One region of the Pseudonocardia zijingensis genome, then DNA from elsewhere that is predicted to be linked to it. Evidence: riboswitches for the same ligand, from Rfam matches in the RefSeq annotation. Region 1 holds a riboswitch; the other holds the start of a gene.
What was found. Region 1 has a riboswitch for S-adenosylmethionine ahead of ACFPL3_RS38520 (aminotransferase class V-fold PLP-dependent enzyme). Riboswitches for the same ligand answer to the same signal wherever they lie in the genome.

Region 1 (9,633 bases):
GGCGCGACGAGCGCCGGCCGGGAGCTGACGGTGCCGCGGCCCAGTGGGCGGGACGGGCGAGTGCGCGGGGTAGCCGGGTGGCGGTGTCCCCGCGGGCCGCGATGACCTGCGCGGCGGTGAGGAAGAGCGTGTCGCGCAGGTCGGCGCCCGCGAGGTCGGCGCCACGCAGGTCCGCGCCGAGCAGGTCGGCCCCGCGCAGGTCGGCGGAGCGCAGGTCGGCCCCGACGAGCAGCGCGCCCCGGAACGTCGCGCGGCGCAGGTCGGCGCCGCGCATCCGGGCGCCCAGCAGCTGCGCCCCGCGGTGGTCCGGGCCGGGCCGCTCCGCGCGGGCGTGGTCGCTGACCCGGCCCAGCAGGTCGGCGACCGACCGCCGGTGCGCCTCCACGTCGAGTGCCGCGAGCTCGTCGGGGGTGCCCGCGGCGAGACGGTCGGTGTCGGCGACGGCCGCGTCGATCTCGGCGGAGAACGGGGCCGCCGCGGGGAGCGACCGGACCTCCGTGAGGTGGCGCAGCAGCTCGTGGAGCACGCGGACCACCGGGAACACGGCGAACATCGCGTCGGCCTGCTCGGGGTGGGTGCGCCAGTCGCGCCCGCCGAACGTCACCTGCACGACCTGCTGCCCGGCGCCGAAGCAGTCGTAGACCGTGCAGCCGGGGTAGCCCTCGTCGCGCAGGCGCGTGTGGATGCCGCAGCGGAAGTCGGTGCGCAGGTGGTGGCACGGCGTGCCGGCGGCCTTGTCGGCGGCGAAGTCGGACGACGCCGAGAACGCGAGGGCGACGCAGCACAGGCCTGCGCAGCGGGAGCAGTCGGCGGTGTAGCGGTCAGGGTCGGGCGGCATCGCCGTCCATTGTCCGCCCCCTGTCGTGAGTGGATACGAGTGCTCCAGCACCCGTATCCACTCACGGGTGGGTCGTCAGTGGCCGCAGCCCGGGCGGGCGGGGCCGGTGGGGGTGCCGATGCCCAGGGGGTCGGCGTCGCGCGGGTCGGGCACCGGGCTCCACCGGCCGTCGACCACGGCGTAGTCCCACCCGGGCCCGTCGATCACGAGCCGGTCGACGGCGTCGACGAGCCGGTGCACGTCGTCCAGCGAGGTGCCGAGGCCGAGGCTGGCGCGCACCGCGCCGCCGTCGGCGCTGCCTGCGACGCGCGCGAGCAGCGGGTGGGCGCAGAACTTCCCGTCCCGCACGCCGATGCCGTGCTCGGCCGACAGGTAGGCGGCCACGAGCCCGGCCGGCCGGCCGTCCACCACGAACGTGGTGACGGCGACGCGGTCGGTGCTGTCGCTCCAGATCCGCAGGGTCCGCACACCGGGGATCGAGCGGAGGCCGGTCTCGAGGTGGTGCAGCAGCGTGGCTTCGTGGTCCGGGGACAGCGCGCCGGGCAGCACCCGGCAGGCCTCGGCGAGCGCGGCGGCGCCCAACACGTTCGGGGTGCCCGCCTCGTGCCGGTGCGGTGCGGGAGCCCACGAGACCTCGGCGGCGCCGTGCTCGTCAGGGCCGCTCACGGCGTTCACCGCGCCGCCGCCCGCCAGGTACGGGGCGGCGACGTCGAGCCAGTCGCGGCGCCCGACGAGCACGCCGACCCCGTAGGGGGCGTAGAGCTTGTGCCCGGAGAGCGCGACGTAGTCGATGCCGGTGGCCCCGATGTCGACGGGGCGGTGCGGCGCGAGCTGGGCGGCGTCGACCACCACGCGCGCGCCTGCGGCGTGGGCGAGCGCGGTGATCTCGGCGAGGGGCAGCAGCTCGCCCGTGACGTTGGACGCCCCGGTGACGGCGAGCAGCGCGGGCCGGTCGGTGCGCAGGGCGTGGCGCAGGTCGGCGAGCGTGCGCTCGATCGTGCCGGCCGCGCGCAGCACCCGGCCGCTGCGCCAGGCCAGCAGGTTGGCGTGGTGCTCGACGTCGAGCCGCAGCACCGGGCCGGGCACGCACCCGGCGAGGAGGTTCAGGGCGTCGGTGGTGTTGCGGGTGAACACGACGACGTCGTCGGCGCGGGCTCCGACGAACCGGCCCACCGTCTCGCGGGCCTGCTCCAGCACGCCGGTGCAGACCTGCGAGGCGTAGCCGGCGCCGCGGTGCACGCTCGCGTAGTAGGGGAGCAGGTCGGCGACGTGGTCGGCCACCGCGGTGAGCGCGGGCGCGCTGGCGGCGAGGTCGAGGTTGGCGTAGCGCACGTGCTCGCCGGTGACGAGCGGGACGCGCAGGTCGGCGCCCGTGACGGACGCCGGGGCGCAGACGCCGGGACGGGCGGACAGCACAGCGGTCATCGAGGTCCTCCGGACCCTCCATGGGACCCGGACGAACGTCGGGTCCGCGCTTGCCGGCCGTGGGTGCACGGCGGCCTGGTCGTCACCCGGAGCACCCCACCGCGGAGGAGGGTTGCCGGCCAGCGAGCCGGGGCTTGACGCTGGCGCTCTTGACCTGAGGGGGACGGTACGTGCGGGGCCGCGGTCGGTCAAGCGGATCTTCCGCCGCCGTACCGGACGCGGGGTCAGCTCTTGCGGAGCACCCCGCCGTACTCGTAGATCGACGGGTCGGAGCGGGAGGCGCCCTCGTACCGCGCGATGTCGGCGGGCACCGGGGCGAGCGCGGGCTGGTCGGCGGTGGGGCGCCAGTCGCTGAGGTTCACCAGCCCCGGCTCGACCGGTTCCAGCCCGGAGAGCAGCTCGTCGACCTGGGCGGTGGAGCGGTTGCGCCAGGGGATGCCGTACTCGTTGATCGACTGCTCGAACCGGGCGCCGCGTTCGGGGTCGTCGCAGACCACCTGGGAGAAGGCCAGGTAGCTGCCCGGGACGGCGCGGTCGATCACCCCGTGCAGGACGGCGTGCGGGTCGAACTCGTCGAGGATGTGGTGGCCGACGGAGAGGAACAACACCGCGACCGGCTCGCTGAAGTCGATCAGCCGGTTCACGTCCGGGTTCGCGAGGATCGCGTCGTGGTCGCGCATGTCGGCGCGGACGACCACCGTGGAGTCGTCGCAGGCCAGCAATGCGCGTGCGTGGGCGAGGACGATCGGGTCGATGTCGACGTACACGACGCGCGCGTCATCGGTGAACTGCCCGGCCACCTGGTGCACGTTGTTGTCCGTGGGCAGTCCGCAGCCCATGTCGAGGAACTGCCGGATCCCCACCTCTTCGGTGAGGTGGCGGACGGCCCGGTAGAGGAATCGCCGGTTCTCGCGGGCGATGTCGAGACAGGTGGGGAAGACCTCGAGAGTGGCCTTCATGAACTGCTGGTCGACGGTGAAGTTCTCCTTGCCGCCGAGCAGCCAGCCGTAGGCGCGGGCGGAAGTCGGGATGTCGGTCGGGATGCCGCCGATCTCGATCTGGTCCTCTGTCACGCTTTCCCCCCCGGGTCACGGTCGCCGATCGATCATGCGAGCGTATCGAGGAGGCCGGGTGTTGTGGAGGTGACCCGTCAGCGGGTGATCGCCGGGATCGCGAAGGAACCCCGGCCGGGCACGGAGGCGACCGGCGCGCCCGGATCGGTGGGGAGCGGGCCGGCGCCTGCGAGCACCACCCGGTCGGCGCGCACGGTGGCGGAGCGGGTGCGCACGAGCGCCCCGCGACCGGCGGCGTCGATCGCGACGACCTCGTCGCAGTGGCGCAGCCGGGCGCCCCACGCCGTGGCGGCGGCCGTGAGGGCTGCCGTGGCCTGATCGGCGCGTACCTGCCGGACCCCCGAGACGACGTGCAGCAGTTGCGCCCCGGTGGCCTGCTCGACCTGCCGCCAGAGCCCGGTGGCCTCTGCCGCGACCCGGGCCGGGATGCCGGCGTCGGTCCACGGGGCCGAGCCCGCGGCGCGCCAGACCGTGCCGGCGGCTCGCCGCTCCAGCAGCAGGACGTGGAGGCCGCGGCGGGCCAGGTGCCACGCGGTGGCGGCCCCGGCGGGGCCCGCTCCGACGACGGCGACGTCGGCGGTGAGGGACGGGGTCTCGGTGGGCGTCGGGTCCAGCAGGCTCGGTGGACAGGGCACGGCGGCCTCCAGCTCTCCCGTGAAGCGGATCACCACGGTAGGTCGGCGGCCCCGCACCGTGTCAACGAACGGACATTTGCCATTCGATCTGTCCGGTCATTCATCCCGGGCAATGGTGCTCGACACACCGCTTGAAAAACGATGCGATCGCTACGTAAGTTCGATGTGCAAACAAGACGCCATCCAGAGCGGCCGAGAGACCCGGATCGACGACGCCGCAGCAACCCCCCGCGCGAGTGGGAGCGGGTGCTACCGCCGGGAGCGATGGAGGTCGCCGTGCCGGGTGCGGAACGGATCGAGCTGTTGACGACGTGGCACGCATGGCGCCACCACGTCGATCTGTGCCGCACCTGCGCGGCGCTCTGTCGGGGCTGACGACCCGACCCCATCCACCCGCGCATCGCCGTGTCCGAAGCGGTGGTGCCCATTCCTGCGCGCATTTCCTGGATGAAGGAACACGTCATGTCCCGACCTCTCGCGCTGCGGCTGACCGCAGTGGCCCTCCTGCTCGGTGCGTGCGGCTCGACGCCCGCCGCGAGCACCGCCGACCCGGGCACCCCGCAACCGGGCGGCACCTTGCGCTTCGCCGTGAGCAGCGACCAGGGCTGCGTCGACCCGCAGCAGGTCGGCAGCAACGACACGATCTTCTCGCTGCGCCAGGTGGTGGACTCGCTCACCGACCAGGACCCGGCCAGCGGTGAGCTGCGGCCGTGGCTCGCCACGAGCTGGGAGAGCAACGCCGACGCCACCGCGTACACGTTCACGCTGCGCGAGGGCGTGACGTTCAGCGACGGCACGCCGCTGGACGCCGAGGCGGTGAAGGCGAACTTCGACGCGGTCGCGGACCTCGGCCCGCGCGGCTCGCTCCCGAAGGGCTACCTGGCGGGCTACGTGGGCACGACGGTGGAGAGCCCGAGCCGGTTCACGGTGACCTTCGAGAAGCCGAACGTGCAGTTCCTGCAGGGCACGTCGACCCACAGCCTGGGCATCCTCTCCCCGGCCACGGTGGCGACGGGCGACGACGAGCGCTGCGCCTCGGTGATCGGTTCCGGCCCGTTCGTGATCGAGTCCTACACCCGTGACGAGTCGATCGTCCTCACCAAACGGACGGGTTACGCGTGGGGCTCGTCGCTGTGGGATTCCCCGGGTGAGGCCCGGCTGGACCGGGTCGAGTTCCAGATCGTGCCCGAGTCCGGGGTGCGGGTGGGGAGCCTCCAGTCCGGCGAGGTGGACGCCATCGGCAACATCGCGCAGCAGGACGAGGCCCTGCTCTCCGCGGCCGGGGTGCAGCTGCTCGGCCGGGCGAACCCGGGCATCCCGTTCGGGATCTCGTTCAACCAGGCCACGCCGCTGGGCGGGGACCCGGCGGTGCGGGAGGCGGTGTCGCTCGCGATCGACCGCGCCGAGGTCGTGGCCACCGTCTACAGCTCGCAGACGAAGGCGGCCACCAGCGCGCTCGCGTCGACGACGCCCGGTTACGCCGACCAGTCCGCGCTCCTGGCGTTCGACCCGGCGCGGGCGGGTGCGGTGCTCGACGCCGCGGGCTGGCTACCGGGCCCGGACGGGATCCGGGCGCGGGGCGGCACGCCGCTGACGCTGGAGCTCACCTGGTACTCCAACTCGCCCGCCAACCGGGCCACGGTGGAACTGCTCCAGCAGCAGGTGCGCCGGGTCGGCATCGACCTGCAGCTGCGGGAGAAGCCGATCTCGGAGAGCCAGCCGACGCAGCAGTCCGGGGACTTCGTCGCCAGCTGGGGCAACCTCACCCGCGCCGACCCCGACATCCTGCGCAGCCAGTTCTCGACGGCGGGCAACAACTACTACCGGCTCTCGCCCGGGCCGCTCGACACCCTCCTCGCGGAGCAGGCGGCGCAGCCCGACCCGGCCGCCCGCGCGGCCACCGTCGTGCAGGTGCAGCAGGTGCTCCTGGAGGGGCACCACACCGTGCCGGTCGTGGAGCTGACCACGGTGCTGGGCGTCGCCGCCGACGTGCAGGGCGTGCTGTTCGACGCGAGCTCGCGCATCCAGCTGCACGACGCCTGGAAGGTCCAACCGTGACCGGTCGGTACCTGGCCCGCCGGCTGCTCGCCGCGGTCGGCGTGCTCTGGGCCGCGTTCACGGTGTCGTTCGTGGTGCTCTACCTGCTGCCCGGCGACCCGGTGGCCACGATGGCGAGCGGCGGACTGGACGGCGAGCCGCTGCCCCCGGAGCAGCTGGCCGCGCTGCGCGCCCGCTACGGGCTGGACCAGCCGGTGCTCGTGCAGTACGGGCAACGCCTGCTCGCCGCGCTCACCGGCGACTTCGGCACGTCGATCCAGAGCGGCCAGGACGTGCGCGGCGCGATCCTCGAGGCCCTGCCGCCCACACTGCAGATCTCGGCCGCCGGGTTGGCGGTCGCGGTGGTCTTCGGCGGCACGGTGGCGCTCGTCGCCACCTACACGCGCGTGCTGTGGCTGCGGCAGCTGCTGATGGCGCTGCCCTCGCTCGCGGTGTCGCTGCCGGTGTTCTGGGTCGGCCTGATGCTGGTGCAGGTCTTCGCGTTCGGGCTGGGCCTGCTGCCCTCCGTGGGCGCGAACGGGCCTGCGGCGCTCGTGCTGCCCGCGGTGACGCTCGGGCTGCCGACGGGCGCGCTGGTGGCGCAGGTGCTCGCGAAGAGCATGGCGCAGGCCCTCGGCGAGCCGTACGCCACGACCGCGCGCGCCAAGGGCGTCGGGCGGGTGGGCATCCACCTGCGGCACGCCCTGCGCAACGCGGCCCTGCCTGCGCTCACCGTGCTCGGCTTCGTCGTGGGCAACCTCCTCGCCGGATCGGTGGTCGTGGAGACCGTGTTCACCCGTCCCGGCCTGGGCCGGCTCACCGTCGCCGCCGTCGGGGTGCAGGACATCCCGATGGTGCAGGGGATCGTCGTGTTCGCCGCGGCGGTGTTCGTGCTGGTCAACCTGGCGGTCGACCTCATCTACCCGTTGTTCGACCCGCGGATCGGGGCCACCGCATGACCGAGGTGTTGATACGCGAACCCGTCGTCACCGCGGAGGCCGACGAGGCGCCGCCGCCCCGCGAGGGCCGGCTGCGGTTCGTCATGCGCAGGCCCGGGCTCGTCCTCTCGTTGCTCTACGTGGCGCTGGTGGTGGTCGCGGCGTTCGCGCCGCACGTGCTCGCCCCCGGCGACCCGGCCGCGGGCGTGCCGGCGCTGCGCCTGCAGCCGCCCGGGGCCGCCGGCCTGTTCGGCACCGACTACCTCGGCCGCGACGTCTACACCCGCGTCGTGCACGGCGCGTCGCTGTCGCTGCAGGCCACGCTGATCGCGGTGAGCGTCGCGCTCGTCGTCGGCGGGCTGGTGGGCGTGCTCGCCGGGTTCGTCCGCGGCTGGGTCGACGAGGTGCTGATGCGGTTCGTGGACGTCCTGCTCGCGGTGCCCGCCGTGCTGCTGTCGCTCGCGCTGATCACGGCGCTGGGCTACGGCACGGTGAAGGTCGCGATCGCCGTGGGGGTGGCGAGCGTCGCGAGCTTCGCGCGCGTGATGCGGGCGGAGACGCTGCGCGTGCGCCAGTCCGGTTACGTCGAGGCGGCGCGGTCGGTCGGCACGCGGTGGCACGTCACGCTCGTGCGCCACGTGCTGCCGAACGCGGCCGGTCCGGTGCTCGTGCTCGCCGTGCTGGAGTTCGGGCTCGCGATCCTCGCGGTGTCGTCGCTGTCGTTCCTCGGCTACGGCGCGCCGCCCCCGGCGCCCGAGTGGGGGTCGCTGGTGGCCGAGGGCCGCAACTACATGGCCGTGGCGTGGTGGCTGTGCGCCGTGCCCGGGGCCGCGATCGCGGCCACGGTGCTGGCGGTCAACCGGATCTCCCGCGCCCTGGACGGGGAGCGGCGCCGATGACGGGGCAGCTGACGGGGCCGTTGCTGCAGGTGCAGGACCTGCGGGTCTCCTACGCCACCGGCGCCGGGCCGATCGCCGCCGTGCGCGGCGTCTCGCTGTCGGTGGCGCCAGGGGAGGTCGTCGCGATCGTCGGGGAGTCCGGGTCGGGGAAGTCGACGCTCGCGCATGCGGTGGCCGGGCTGCTCCCGGGCACCGGCCGGATCGACGCCGGCCGCATCACGCTCGGCGAGCAGGAGCTGACCGGGCTGTCCGACCGCGCCTGGCGCACCGTGCGGGGCAGGCTGATCGGTCTCGTGCCGCAGGACCCCGGCGTGGCGCTCAACCCGGTGCAACGCGTCGGGGCGCAGGTCGCCGAGGCGTTGACGGTGCACGGCCTCGCGGATCGCCGCAGCGCACCCGCCCGGGCCGTCGAGCTGCTGGCCGAGGCCGGGCTGCCCGACGCCGCGGCGCGCGCCCGCCAGTACCCGCACGAGCTGTCGGGCGGGATGCGCCAGCGCGTGCTCATCGCCATCGGGATCGCGGCCCGCCCGCAGCTGCTCGTGGCCGACGAACCGACCAGCGCCCTCGACGCCACCGTGCAGCGCCAGATCCTCGACCGCCTCGACGAGCTCGTGCGCGCGTCCGGCACGGCCGTCCTGCTGATCACCCACGACCTCGGGGTGGCGGCCGACCGCGCCGATCGGCTCGTCGTGATGCAGGGCGGGCGCGTGGTGGAGGAGGGGCCGGTGCGCGAGGTGCTCGCGGCGCCGCGCGACCCCTACACCCGGCGGCTGCTGGAGAGCGCGCCCGGGCTGCGTCCGAGCGTGGCACACACCACGACCGAACGCGGCACTCACCCTGGTGAGACGGGGGACTCGCCGCTGGTGGAGGTGCGGGACCTCGTGAAGGAGTTCCCGCTGGGACGCGGGCACATCCGGGCCGTGGACGGCGTGAGCTTCACGATCGCGCGGGGCGAGACGCTCGCGCTGGTGGGCGAGTCGGGGTCGGGCAAGTCGACCACCGCGCGCCTCGTGCTCCGCCTGGCCGACCCGACGTCGGGCACGGTGCTCTTCGACGGCACCGACATCACGCGGGTGCGCGGCCGGGCGTGGCGGGAGCTGCGGCGGCGCGCACAGCTGATCTACCAGAACCCGTTCGCATCGCTGGACCCCCGCTTCCCGATCGCCGAGGTGATCGCCGAGCCGCTGCGGGCGTTCCGGGTGGGGGACGCGCGCTCGCGTCGCGCCCGCGCCGCCGAGCTGCTGGACCGGGTGGCCCTGCCGGAGGCCGTGCTCGACCGCCGTCCCGCGGAGCTGTCCGGTGGGCAGCGCCAGCGGGTGGCGATCGCGCGGGCCCTGGCCCTCTCGCCCGACCTCGTGGTGTGCGACGAACCGGTGTCCGCGCTCGACTCCCATGTGTCGGCGCAGGTGCTGGACCTGCTCGCGGAGCTGCAGGCCGACGCGGGACTGGCCTACCTGTTCATCTCCCACGACCTCGCGGTGGTGCGCCGCATCGCGCACCGCGTCGGCGTGCTGCGCGACGGGAAGCTCCTGGAGCTGGCCCTCACCGAGCAGGTCTTCGCCGCGCCGCAGCACGACTACACGCGCGAGCTGCTCGCCGCGATCGCCGGACGCCGGTTGGAGGAAACAGCATGAAGGTCCTCGTGCTCACCCTGATCACCAACGGGCCCGACCCCGTCACCGGCCGGACCCCCACCCCGAACGCCCGCCTGCGCCGCGTGGTGGACAACGCCGTGCTCGCCGAGGAGCTGGGCTTCGACGGCTACGCGGTGGGGGAGCGGCACGAGCG
Region 2 (9,633 bases), on a different contig from region 1:
TGCCCGACGAGCCGGCCCATGTTGGGGGTGTCACGCCCCTCGTAGGTCGGCCGGAAGGCCACCTTGTCGGTCCAGTGGCACATCTCGTGGCAGTAGGTGCGCCATTGGCCGTCGACCTTGTCCATCACCATGTCCTCGCGCACGAGGCACGGCACCATGCAGGTCCAGCACCGGTGCGGGTACACGTAGTCGACGTCCTCGGCCACGATCGCGTTGTGTCCGTTGGGCGTGGCGAGCCGGTTGTAGTTCTCCCACCACTTCCCGTACCTGTCGTACCAGCCCGGGTACTTGTACTCGAACCACTCGAAGTCCTCGTCGGTCATACCGTCGATCCGCCAGTAGTTGGCGAGCCAACCGGTGGCGAAGAACTGCGCGACCTCGTGGACGTAGCCCTTCTCCCAGATCTGCTTCCAGGATTCCTCGACCAGGTCGTGCGGGATCGTGAGGCCGTACTTCTCCAGCGGGACCAGGTAGGACCGGTAGTAGTCGTCGTAGATCCAGCGCCGCCACATCTCCGCGTACGACTCGCGGTCCTTGCGCCGGTCCTTCGTGCCGTACTCGATGAAGGTGCCGATCGCGGCGTCCACGACGCGGTGGTTGTTCCACCACGCGTAGCGCAGGTCGCGGGCGAGCAGCTGGTGGTTCTCCTCGTCCGACAACGCCATCAGGAGCGTGGCGTAGCCGTTGGAGATGTGCCGGGACTCGTCGGACTGCACCGAGTGGAACACGGTGGGCAGCAGGTAGTCGCCGTTGGCCGCCGCCTCCGCCGGCATGGCGACGAAGAGGGTGTTCGTGAACGCGGTCTCGGCGACGATCGTCAGGTAGATGCTCGCCGCGGTGATCGCGTCACCGGTGATGAACCCCTCGGCGAACTGGCGGCCGATGGTGCCGCAGTAGTCGCCCTGGAACCCGCGCAGGCTGGTGTTGAAACCCGCCGGGTCGATGTAGTTGTTCATGTACAGGCGCTTGAGGTTCTGCTGGATCGTCGAGTGCCGGACCTCGTCGATCATCTGGATCGCCTGGCCGTTGTGCAGTTCCGGGTTCGGCACCGTGTGGAACAGCATCGGCATCGACCGGGCGGCGGAGATCTCCGGCAGCGGGATGATCGACAGGAACAGCTTCTGCCACTCCAGCCAACGCTCCTGCACCTGGCGGAACATGTTCCCGCGGATGGCGCCGTCCTGCGCGCCGTACACGCGGTGGTCCTTCTCCTCCTCCATCGGGAAGTACGAGCGCAGGACCTGCTTCAGCGGGTCCTTCTTCGCAGCCTTCCGGAACGTGTAGTCCGTTCCGTACTTCATGTAGGGCTCGTGGTACAGAGGCTCCCAGGCGAGTTCCTGGATCTTCTGATGAGCCTTCGCCAGACTCTGCCGACTCACGACATCTCCTCACGGGTGGTGGGTAGGCGGCGAGCCGCACGACGGCGCGGGTTGTCGTCTGCTCGTGTCGCCGATCACACCCCCGTCCGCTTGCATCCGCGGTCTCAATATGAGACGGCGCCGTCGCCGCTGTACGGCCTACGCTGTGGAGGCTCTGACGGACCGACGTTGCTCCGAGGAGGCCTGCTTGGCTCGGCGACCGGAAGGCGGACCGCGAACACCTGCGGGAGCGGCGACCGACGAACTGGCCCGCGCGCGCGTCTCGTTCCTGATGGACGAGCCGGTGCAGTCCGGCGTGGTCAGGGAACCGATCCTCGCCTCCTGGACCCGATCAGTCGCCTGGCAGGTCCCCGCCGACCACATCGAGCTGCCCTACGCCGAGGACGTCGACGACGACAGCGTGCTCACCCGGGCCGCCCGGCCGGTGCTCGCGGAGGTCTCGGACCAGTTCGCCACCGAGCCGGTGAGCGTGATCCTGTGCGACGCGGACGGGGTGGTGCTGGACCGGCGCACCGCGGACACCTCGCTGGAGTCCCACCTCGACCGCGTGTTGCTGCGGCCGGGCTTCAGCTACGCGGAGCGCCACGTCGGCACCAACGGCATCGGCAGCGCCCTCGAGGGCGGCGGGCCGGCGCAGGTGTTCGGGCACGAGCACTACGTGGAGCACCTCGAGGACCTCGCCTGCGCGGGCATCCCGGTGCGCCACCCGGGCACGGGCCGCGTGCTCGGCGTTGTCGACATCACCTGCTGGCGGCGCCACGCCGGCAGCATGATGGCGACCGCGGTCGCCTCGATCGGTCGCCGGATCGAGGAGGCGGTCCTCGTGCACTCCGGTCGCCGCGAACACCTGCTGCTCCAGGACTACCTGCGCGCCTGCCGGCGGGCCCGCGGCGCGGTCTTCGCCATCGGCGCCGACGTGCTGATGATGAACGACCGGGCCCGCGAGCAGTTCGACCAGCGCGACCAGGGGGCCCTTCTCGCCGAGGCCGTGGAGGCACTCGGCGCCGGCCGCGACCGCAAGCTCGTGGTCGACCTGCCCAGCGGCCTCACCGCGCGGGTGCACTGCCGGCCCAGCTTCAGCGAGGGCGGCGTCACCGGTGGAGTGCTGCAGGTGCAGCTCGTCGCCCACATGACCCACGTGACGCACGGCGACACCGCGGCCGCCTTCCCCCCGTCCCAGCCCACCGCGGTCGGCTCCAGCACCTCGTGGAAGAAGTGCGGCCACGCCGTCGACCGGCATTTCCAGGCCCGGGAATGGCTGCTGCTCGAGGGCGAGCCTGGGGTCGGCAAGGTCACGATCGCCCGGGCCGCGCACCAGAACCGCACGCCGGCCGGGCACCTGCGGGTCCTCGACGCCGACGACCACGGGCCGCAGTGGATCGGCGAGGTCTCCGCCGAACTGGAGCACGCGGGCACCCTCGTCATCGCCCACCTCGACCGGCTCCCCGCCGCCGGTGTGACCGCCCTCGCCGAGGCGCTCGAGCCCTACCGCGAGGCCACCGGGATCGAGCGGCCGTGGGTGGTGGCCACGGTCACCCGCGAGGCGTCCGCCCGCCGCAGCGCCGACCTGGCGGCCCTGCTCACCTGCTTCCCCCGCACGGTCGAGGTGCCGTCGCTTCGCCACCACATCGAGGACGTCGCCGAGCTCGTGCCCCACCTGCTCGCGCGCCTCGCCCGCGGTGCCCTCACCTGCTCGCCCGAGGCCATGCACGTGCTCATGCGCAACCGGTGGCCCGGCAACGTCGAGCAGTTGCACCAGGTGCTGCGCAAGGTCGTGGCGAAGCGCCGCGCCGGCGTGGTGGAGGCTCGCGACCTGCCGCCGGAGTGCCGGGTCACCACGCGCCGGGTGCTCACCCCGCTCGAGGCGATCGAGTGCGACGCGATCATCGAGGCGCTGCTCGACACCGGCGGCAACAAGGTGGAGGCGGCGCGCAGGCTGGGCTCGTCACGCGCCACCATCTACCGCAAGATCCGCGAGTACGGGATCGCCATGCCGAGCCCCGTGGAAGGGGCGGCCCAGCGTTCCTAGACGATCGATTCCCCACTCGATCGTTGCTCAGCACGGAGCGACGTCTGGTCCTCTGGGGCTCGACAAACCTGCCCGAGCAGGACCTCACGGCGGCTGTGACAGCCCCGGTGTACCGCCTCGCGCTGATCACACGCGGCATCGGCCGCCCGCCCGGGAGCATGATCGTTGTTTCGGCGCGAAACCCGACGCATCCCGTCGAGAAACGCGCCGGTTCACCGATCATGGGCTGGGGAGCCTGCCGGAGGGGCGGCCCCGCACGATGCGCGGCGCCATCAGGAGGCCATCCGCGGGCACCGGCTAGACGTCCGTGCGCACCTCGGTGCCGTCCTGCGCCCAGCGGGTGTGGAACACGCCGTCGGTGTCGGTCCGGCGGTAGGTGTGGGCGCCGAAGAAGTCCCGCAGCCCCTGGATCAGGTTGGCAGGGCCCCGCTCGCGGCGGTAGCCGTCGTAGTACGACAGCGAGCTCGCGAACGCCGGGATCGCCACGCCCTGCTGCGTGGCCGTGACCACCACGCGCCTCCAGGCGTCCTGCGCCTTGGCCACGGCGTCGGTGAAGTACGGCACCATCAAAAGGTTCTCGACGTCACCGTGCTCGGCGTAGGCGTCGCGGATGCGGTTGAGGAACTGCGCGCGGATGATGCAGCCGCCGCGCCAGATCGTGGCCATCGCGCCCAGGTCGAGGTTCCAGTCGTTCGCCTTCGACGCCGCGCGCATCTGCGCGAAGCCCTGCGCGTAGGCCACCACCTTGCTGGCGTAGAGGGCCTGGCGGATGTCCTCGACGAGGTCTGCGCGGTCCTCGCCCGCTCCCGGCACCGGCCCGGCCAGGGTGCCTGCGGCCGCCCTCCGCTCGCTCTTCAGCGACGAGAGGGTGCGCGCGAACACGGCCTCGGTGATGCCGGTGAGCGGCACGCCCAGGTCGAGCGCGTCGATCGCCGTCCAGCGGCCGGTGCCCTTCTGCTCCGCCTCGTCGAGGATGACGTCGACGAGCGGGCGGCCGGTGCGGGCGTCGGTCTTCTGCAGCACCTCCGCCGTGATCTCGATGAGGAACGACTCCAGGTCGCCGGAGTTCCACTCCTCGAAGATCTTGCCGATGGCCGGGGCGTCGAGACCGGCGACGTGCGTGAGCAGGTCGTAGGCCTCGGCGATGAGCTGGATGTCGGCGTACTCGATGCCGTTGTGCACCATCTTGACGTAGTGGCCCGCGCCGTCGGGGCCGACGTGCACGCAGCAGGCCGTGCCGTCCACCTGCGCGGCGATGCCGGTGAGGATCTCCTCCACCTCGGCGTAGGCCGCCGGGTCGCCGCCGGGCATGATGCTCGGCCCGAGCAGCGCGCCCTCCTCGCCGCCGGACACGCCCACGCCCATGAACCGCAGGCCGCGCGCCGCGCACTCCTCGGTGCGGCGCTTGGTGTCGGGGAAGTGGGAGTTGCCGGCGTCGATGATGATGTCGCCCTCGTCGAGCAACGGCGCCAGCTCCTCGATCACGGCGTCGACGGGCGCACCCGCCTTCACCATCACGATGATCCGCCGCGGCCGCTCCAGCGCGGCCACGAAGTCCTCGAGCGACTCGGCCGCCGTGAACGTGCCCTCCGACCCGTAGGCCTCGATGAACTCCCGCGTGCGCGCCGTCGTCCGGTTGTGGACGGCCACCGGCGTGCCCCGCCGCGCGATGTTGCGGGCCAGGTTCGCCCCCATCACGGCCAGCCCGGTCACCCCGATGCGGCTCTTCGCACCTGCCACGGCCATCGCTACCCCTCGCCAATCGGTCAGCCCTGCGTTCGAACCGTACCGCCAGCCGGGACGCCGGGGTGGCGCGATCGGACGCGGCGTCCGTCACCAACGGTGATCACGGTGTTCAAACGTGACGTGCCCTACACCCGGTCGACAGCCCGGCGGCCGGCCACCGAAAGTGGTGATTCCGCCGGCGGGCGTCCGCTCCCCTCGCCCGTCCGACCCGAGGAGATCCCCCGATGCTCGTTGACCTGCTCGCACTGCTCCCCGCCGTCCTCGCCGGTATCGGCGGCGCCTTCCTCGGCGACAAGGTCGGCCTCTGGATCAAGAAGACCCGCACCAGCGGCAACAGCTGACGGTCTACCGCTTGCCCCGCGCGTCCAGCATCCGCAGCACCGCGCGCTCCAGGGCGTAGTCCGGGTCGGCCGCCGCGCCCTTGACGTCGGCGTTGACCTCGGCCGCCGCGGCGAACGCCTCCGCGATGGCCGCAGGCCCCCACTGGCGCACCGACTGCTGCGCCTTGCGGATCTTCCACGGCGGCATGCCCAGGGTGCCCGCGAGCCGGTTGGGATCGCCGCGGCCCGCCGAGCCGACCTTCGCGAGCGTGCGCACCGCGTCCGCCAGCGCGTCGGCGATCAGCACCGACGGCGTGCCGAGCAGCTGCGCCCAGCGCAACGCCTCGATCGCGCCTGCCCGGTCGCCCGCCACGACCTTGTCGGCCACCGCGAACCCGGACGCCTCGGCCCGGCCGCGGTGGTAGCGGCGCACCGCCCGCTCGTCGACCGAACCGCCGGTGTCGGCCACCAGCTGGCTCGTGGCCGACGCCAGCTCCCGCAGGTCCGACCCCACGGCCTCGAGCAGCGCGCCGATCGCGTCGCCGGTGATCTTCCCGCCGACGCGGCGGGCCTCCGCGCGCACGAAGTCGGACCGCTCGTCCATCCTCGTGATCTTGTTGCAGGTGGTGACCACGGCGCCGGCCTTGCGGAGCGCGTCGACGAGGCCCTTGTTGCGCGCTCCGCCCGAGTGGACGACCACGAGAACGATGCCGTCGGCCGGGTCGGCGGACTGCTCGACGATGGCCGTGGCCAGCTCCTTCCCGACCTCCTGCGCCGCGAGCAGGACGAGCACCCGGCCCTCCGCGAACAGCGACGGGCTCAGGCTCTCGGCCAGGTCACCGGGCGTGAGCTCGGCGGCGCGCACCCGGCGCACCTCGGCCGTGGGGTCACCCGCGCGGACCTCGGCCACCACCTGCTCGATCGCCCGCTCGACGAGCAGTTCCTCCTCGCCGACGACGAGGCGGAGCGGGGCGGGCGCGGCCATGACCCCATGCTCGCGCACGACCCCGACACGGCGTGACCCGGCTCCCAGATCACGGGACGAGCTTGGGGGCCGCGGTGATGTTGTCGTAACGTGGACTGCACAACCGCATATGGCTCATCCAGAGGGGCAGAGGGAACGGCCCGACGAAGCCCCGGCAACCGGCGATGCGCGTTCGAGCGCTCGATCACGGTGCCAATTCCGACCCGCACGGTGCGGGAAAGATGAGGAGACTTCTCATGACCCTGGCTGCCGACAGCGCCACCACCACTTCCCTCGACCTCGGCCCCGCGCGTGCGCTGTCCTGTCGGGAGTGCGGCCACCAGATCCCCCTCGCCGCCGAGTTCGCCTGCCCCGAGTGCTTCGGCCCGCTCGAGGTGGCCTACGACTTCGGCACCGTCACCCGCGAGTCGATCGAGGCCGGGCCGAAGTCGATCTGGCGCTACCGCCACCTGCTGCCCGTGCCCGCGAACGTGCAGGCCCACCCCAACACCGAGCCCGGCCTCACCCGGCTGATCAAGGCCGACCGGCTCGCCGCCGCGCTCGGCGTGCGCTCCCTGTGGGTCAAGGACGACACCGGCAACCCCACCCACTCCTTCAAGGACCGCGTGGTGGCCGTGGCGCTCGCCGCCGCGCGCGAGCTCGGCTTCACCGTGCTCTGCTGCCCCTCCACGGGCAACCTGGCCAACGCCGTCGCCGCCGCCGCGGCCCGGGCCGGCTGGGACTCCGTGGTGCTGATCCCCAGCTCGCTCGAGCAGGCCAAGGTGCTCACCACCGCCGTGTACGACGGCACGCTGCTGGCCGTCGACGGCAACTACGACGACGTCAACCGCCTCGCCACCGAGCTGGCGGCCGAGCACGAGGACTGGGCGTTCGTCAACGTCAACGTGCGGCCCTACTACGCGGAGGGCTCCAAGACCCTCGGCTACGAGGTCGCCGAGCAGCTGGGCTGGCGGCTGCCCGAGCAGATCGTGGTGCCGGTGGCGTCGGGCTCGCAGCTCACCAAGGTGGACAAGGGCTTCACCGAGCTGGGCACGCTCGGCCTGGTCGAGCCCACCCCGTACCGGGTGTTCGGCGCCCAGGCCACGGGCTGCTCGCCGGTGGCGAAGGCGTTCGAGGACGGCCACGACGTCGTGCAGCCGGTGCGGCCCGACACGATCGCCCGCTCGCTGGCCATCGGCAACCCGGCCGACGGCCCGTACGTCCTCGACACCGTCCGGCGCACCGGCGGCGCGATCGGGCACGTCACCGACGAAGAGGTGGTCGAAGGCATCCGGCTGCTCGCCCGCACCGAGGGCGTGTTCGCCGAGACGGCGGGTGGCGTCACCGTGGCCACCACGAAGAAGCTGATCGAGGCCGGGCAGATCGACCCGGACGCCGAGACGGTGCTGCTGATCACCGGCGACGGGCTCAAGACCCTCGACGCCGTCGCCGGCCAGATCGGCCCGTCGGCCACCGTGCCTTCCACCAGCAAGGCGGTGCGCGAGGCACTGGCGGCGCGGGGGCTCTGAGGTCCCCTACCGGGACCCGTTCTCGGCGAGGTAGGCCAGCCGGCGCAGGCTCTCGGTGTTGCGCGGGCCGATCAGCGCGGTGCGCACCGGCCCGGGGATGAGCTTCCCCGGTCCGCTCGTGGCGTCCTCTGCCATGGCCACGAGGCAGCCGGAGGGCCGCGCCTCGATCGTGAGCCGCACGGTCGCCTCGCCGAACGGCCACCCGCGGGCCTCGAGCACGAGCTCCTTCCCCGGCACGGACGAGACCACCGAGGTCGTGTCGTCGAGCAGCGCGGGCCACACCCCCACCGAGTGGTGCAGGCGGGCCCCGACCGCGGGCCAGGCCGGGTCGACGTGCCGCATCCGGGACGCCCCCACCACCCAGCTCGGGTAGAGCCAGCCGTCGGACACCACGGCCCACACGGCGTCCGGCGACGACGCGATCTCGCGGCTGACCGTGACCACGGCGTCCTCCCTCATCCGGCGTTCGCGACGACGAGCGGCGTGATGCAGCCGTCCAGCTTCGCCGAGAAGATGTGGCAGCCCTCGCCGACGTCCGGGTAACCCGGTGCGGGCCCGCTAACCGGGATGCGGGCAGGACGCGGCCCGGCGGCCCGCCCGGTACCAGCCCGCGAACAGCGCGACGGCGAGCAGGAGCTCGGCGAGGTCCCCGCCGTAGTACATGAGCTGCGCGGCCGCCCGCAGCTGGTCGACGTCGTACGAGGTGCCCGGCGGGAGCTCGGGGGCGTGGGCGTACAGGAGCTTCGCGAGGTACGCGTGCGCTGCTCGGCGGCGATCAGGACCAGCGCCCGGACGGCGAGCGTGGGGCGGTGCCGACCGGTCGTGAGGACCGACCAGGTGAACAGGGACCCGGCGAGCAGGAAGTGCAGGTTCACCAGGTGGTGTGCGACGGCGTGGTGGGCCGTGGCCGCGTACAGCGGGGTGAGGTGGAGCAGGTAGAGCCTCCCACGTCGACCACCGCCGCGGTGGCGGGGTGGGTGAGGACGTGCAGGACCTGGCTGCGCAGCAGGCGCCGCACGGCGGCCCGCCGGGAGAGGGGCAGCACGCCGAGCAGCAGCCGGTCCGGAGCGGCGAGCACGCGCGCGAGCGGCGCGAACATCCCGAGCAGGAGGTGCTGGACCATGTGGCCGCGCGGGTCGTGGCCCGGTACGGCGGGCGACACCGCCACCGCGACCAGCACCAGCCCGGGCGGCGAACGCGACGGTGCGCCGGCCGCTCACCGGACTTCCCGGCGGCCCCGCCACGTGAGCGCGGCGCCGATCAGCAGCAGCGCCACGGCCGCGGCGTTCCACGCCAGGTCGTAGGTGAGCAGGTCCGTGGTGTCGTAGCGGCGGTGGTTCCCGGAGCGGACGGGTCGAACCGCCCGCGGGCTCCCGGACCGCGGTTGACGCGCTCCCCACGGGGTACCGGCTCCGCGTGGATGAACCGATCGACGCCGCGCACACCCGCCCGGAAGGCGCCACTGACGAGCACGTCCTCGCCAGCGGGAAGTTCACCGAGGCGCTGGCCTACCTCGAGCGCGCCCGCGGGCACCTCTACTCCTTCCACCGGTTGATCGGCGAAGCCGATGCGATGCTCGACGAGGTCGTCGACAACCTCCGGGCCATCGACAAGGACGCGCTGGCGGACCGGGTCTCCGACGAGATCCGCGGCCGGAACGTGATCG

Region 2: it holds a riboswitch for S-adenosylmethionine, as region 1 does, so the genes downstream of both, thrC (threonine synthase) here and ACFPL3_RS38520 (aminotransferase class V-fold PLP-dependent enzyme) in region 1, are expected to answer to the same signal.

The regions. Positions count from the first base shown of each region.
Region 1 covers NZ_JBHSKO010000035.1:42,340-51,972, reverse strand. The annotation lists gene ACFPL3_RS38525 (pentapeptide repeat-containing protein) at 1-838, opposite strand, end outside; gene ACFPL3_RS38520 (aminotransferase class V-fold PLP-dependent enzyme) at 914-2,263, opposite strand; SAM riboswitch class IV at 2,305-2,418, opposite strand; gene ACFPL3_RS38515 (SAM-dependent methyltransferase) at 2,488-3,336, opposite strand; gene ACFPL3_RS38510 (FAD-dependent oxidoreductase) at 3,414-4,004, opposite strand; gene ACFPL3_RS38505 (ABC transporter substrate-binding protein) at 4,434-6,029, shown strand; gene ACFPL3_RS38500 (ABC transporter permease) at 6,026-6,967, shown strand; gene ACFPL3_RS38495 (ABC transporter permease) at 6,964-7,845, shown strand; gene ACFPL3_RS38490 (ABC transporter ATP-binding protein) at 7,842-9,479, shown strand; gene ACFPL3_RS38485 (LLM class flavin-dependent oxidoreductase) at 9,476-9,633, shown strand, end outside.
Region 2 covers NZ_JBHSKO010000002.1:180,195-189,827, forward strand. The annotation lists gene ACFPL3_RS05050 (ferritin family protein) at 1-1,364, opposite strand, end outside; gene ACFPL3_RS05055 (sigma-54-dependent Fis family transcriptional regulator) at 1,567-3,408, shown strand; gene gndA (NADP-dependent phosphogluconate dehydrogenase) at 3,706-5,154, opposite strand; gene holA (DNA polymerase III subunit delta) at 5,500-6,459, opposite strand; SAM riboswitch class I at 6,571-6,687, shown strand; gene thrC (threonine synthase) at 6,696-7,967, shown strand; gene ACFPL3_RS05075 (SRPBCC family protein) at 7,974-8,411, opposite strand; partial or broken gene ACFPL3_RS05080 (cytochrome c oxidase assembly protein) at 8,795-9,147, opposite strand; gene ACFPL3_RS05085 (hypothetical protein) at 9,384-9,633, shown strand, end outside.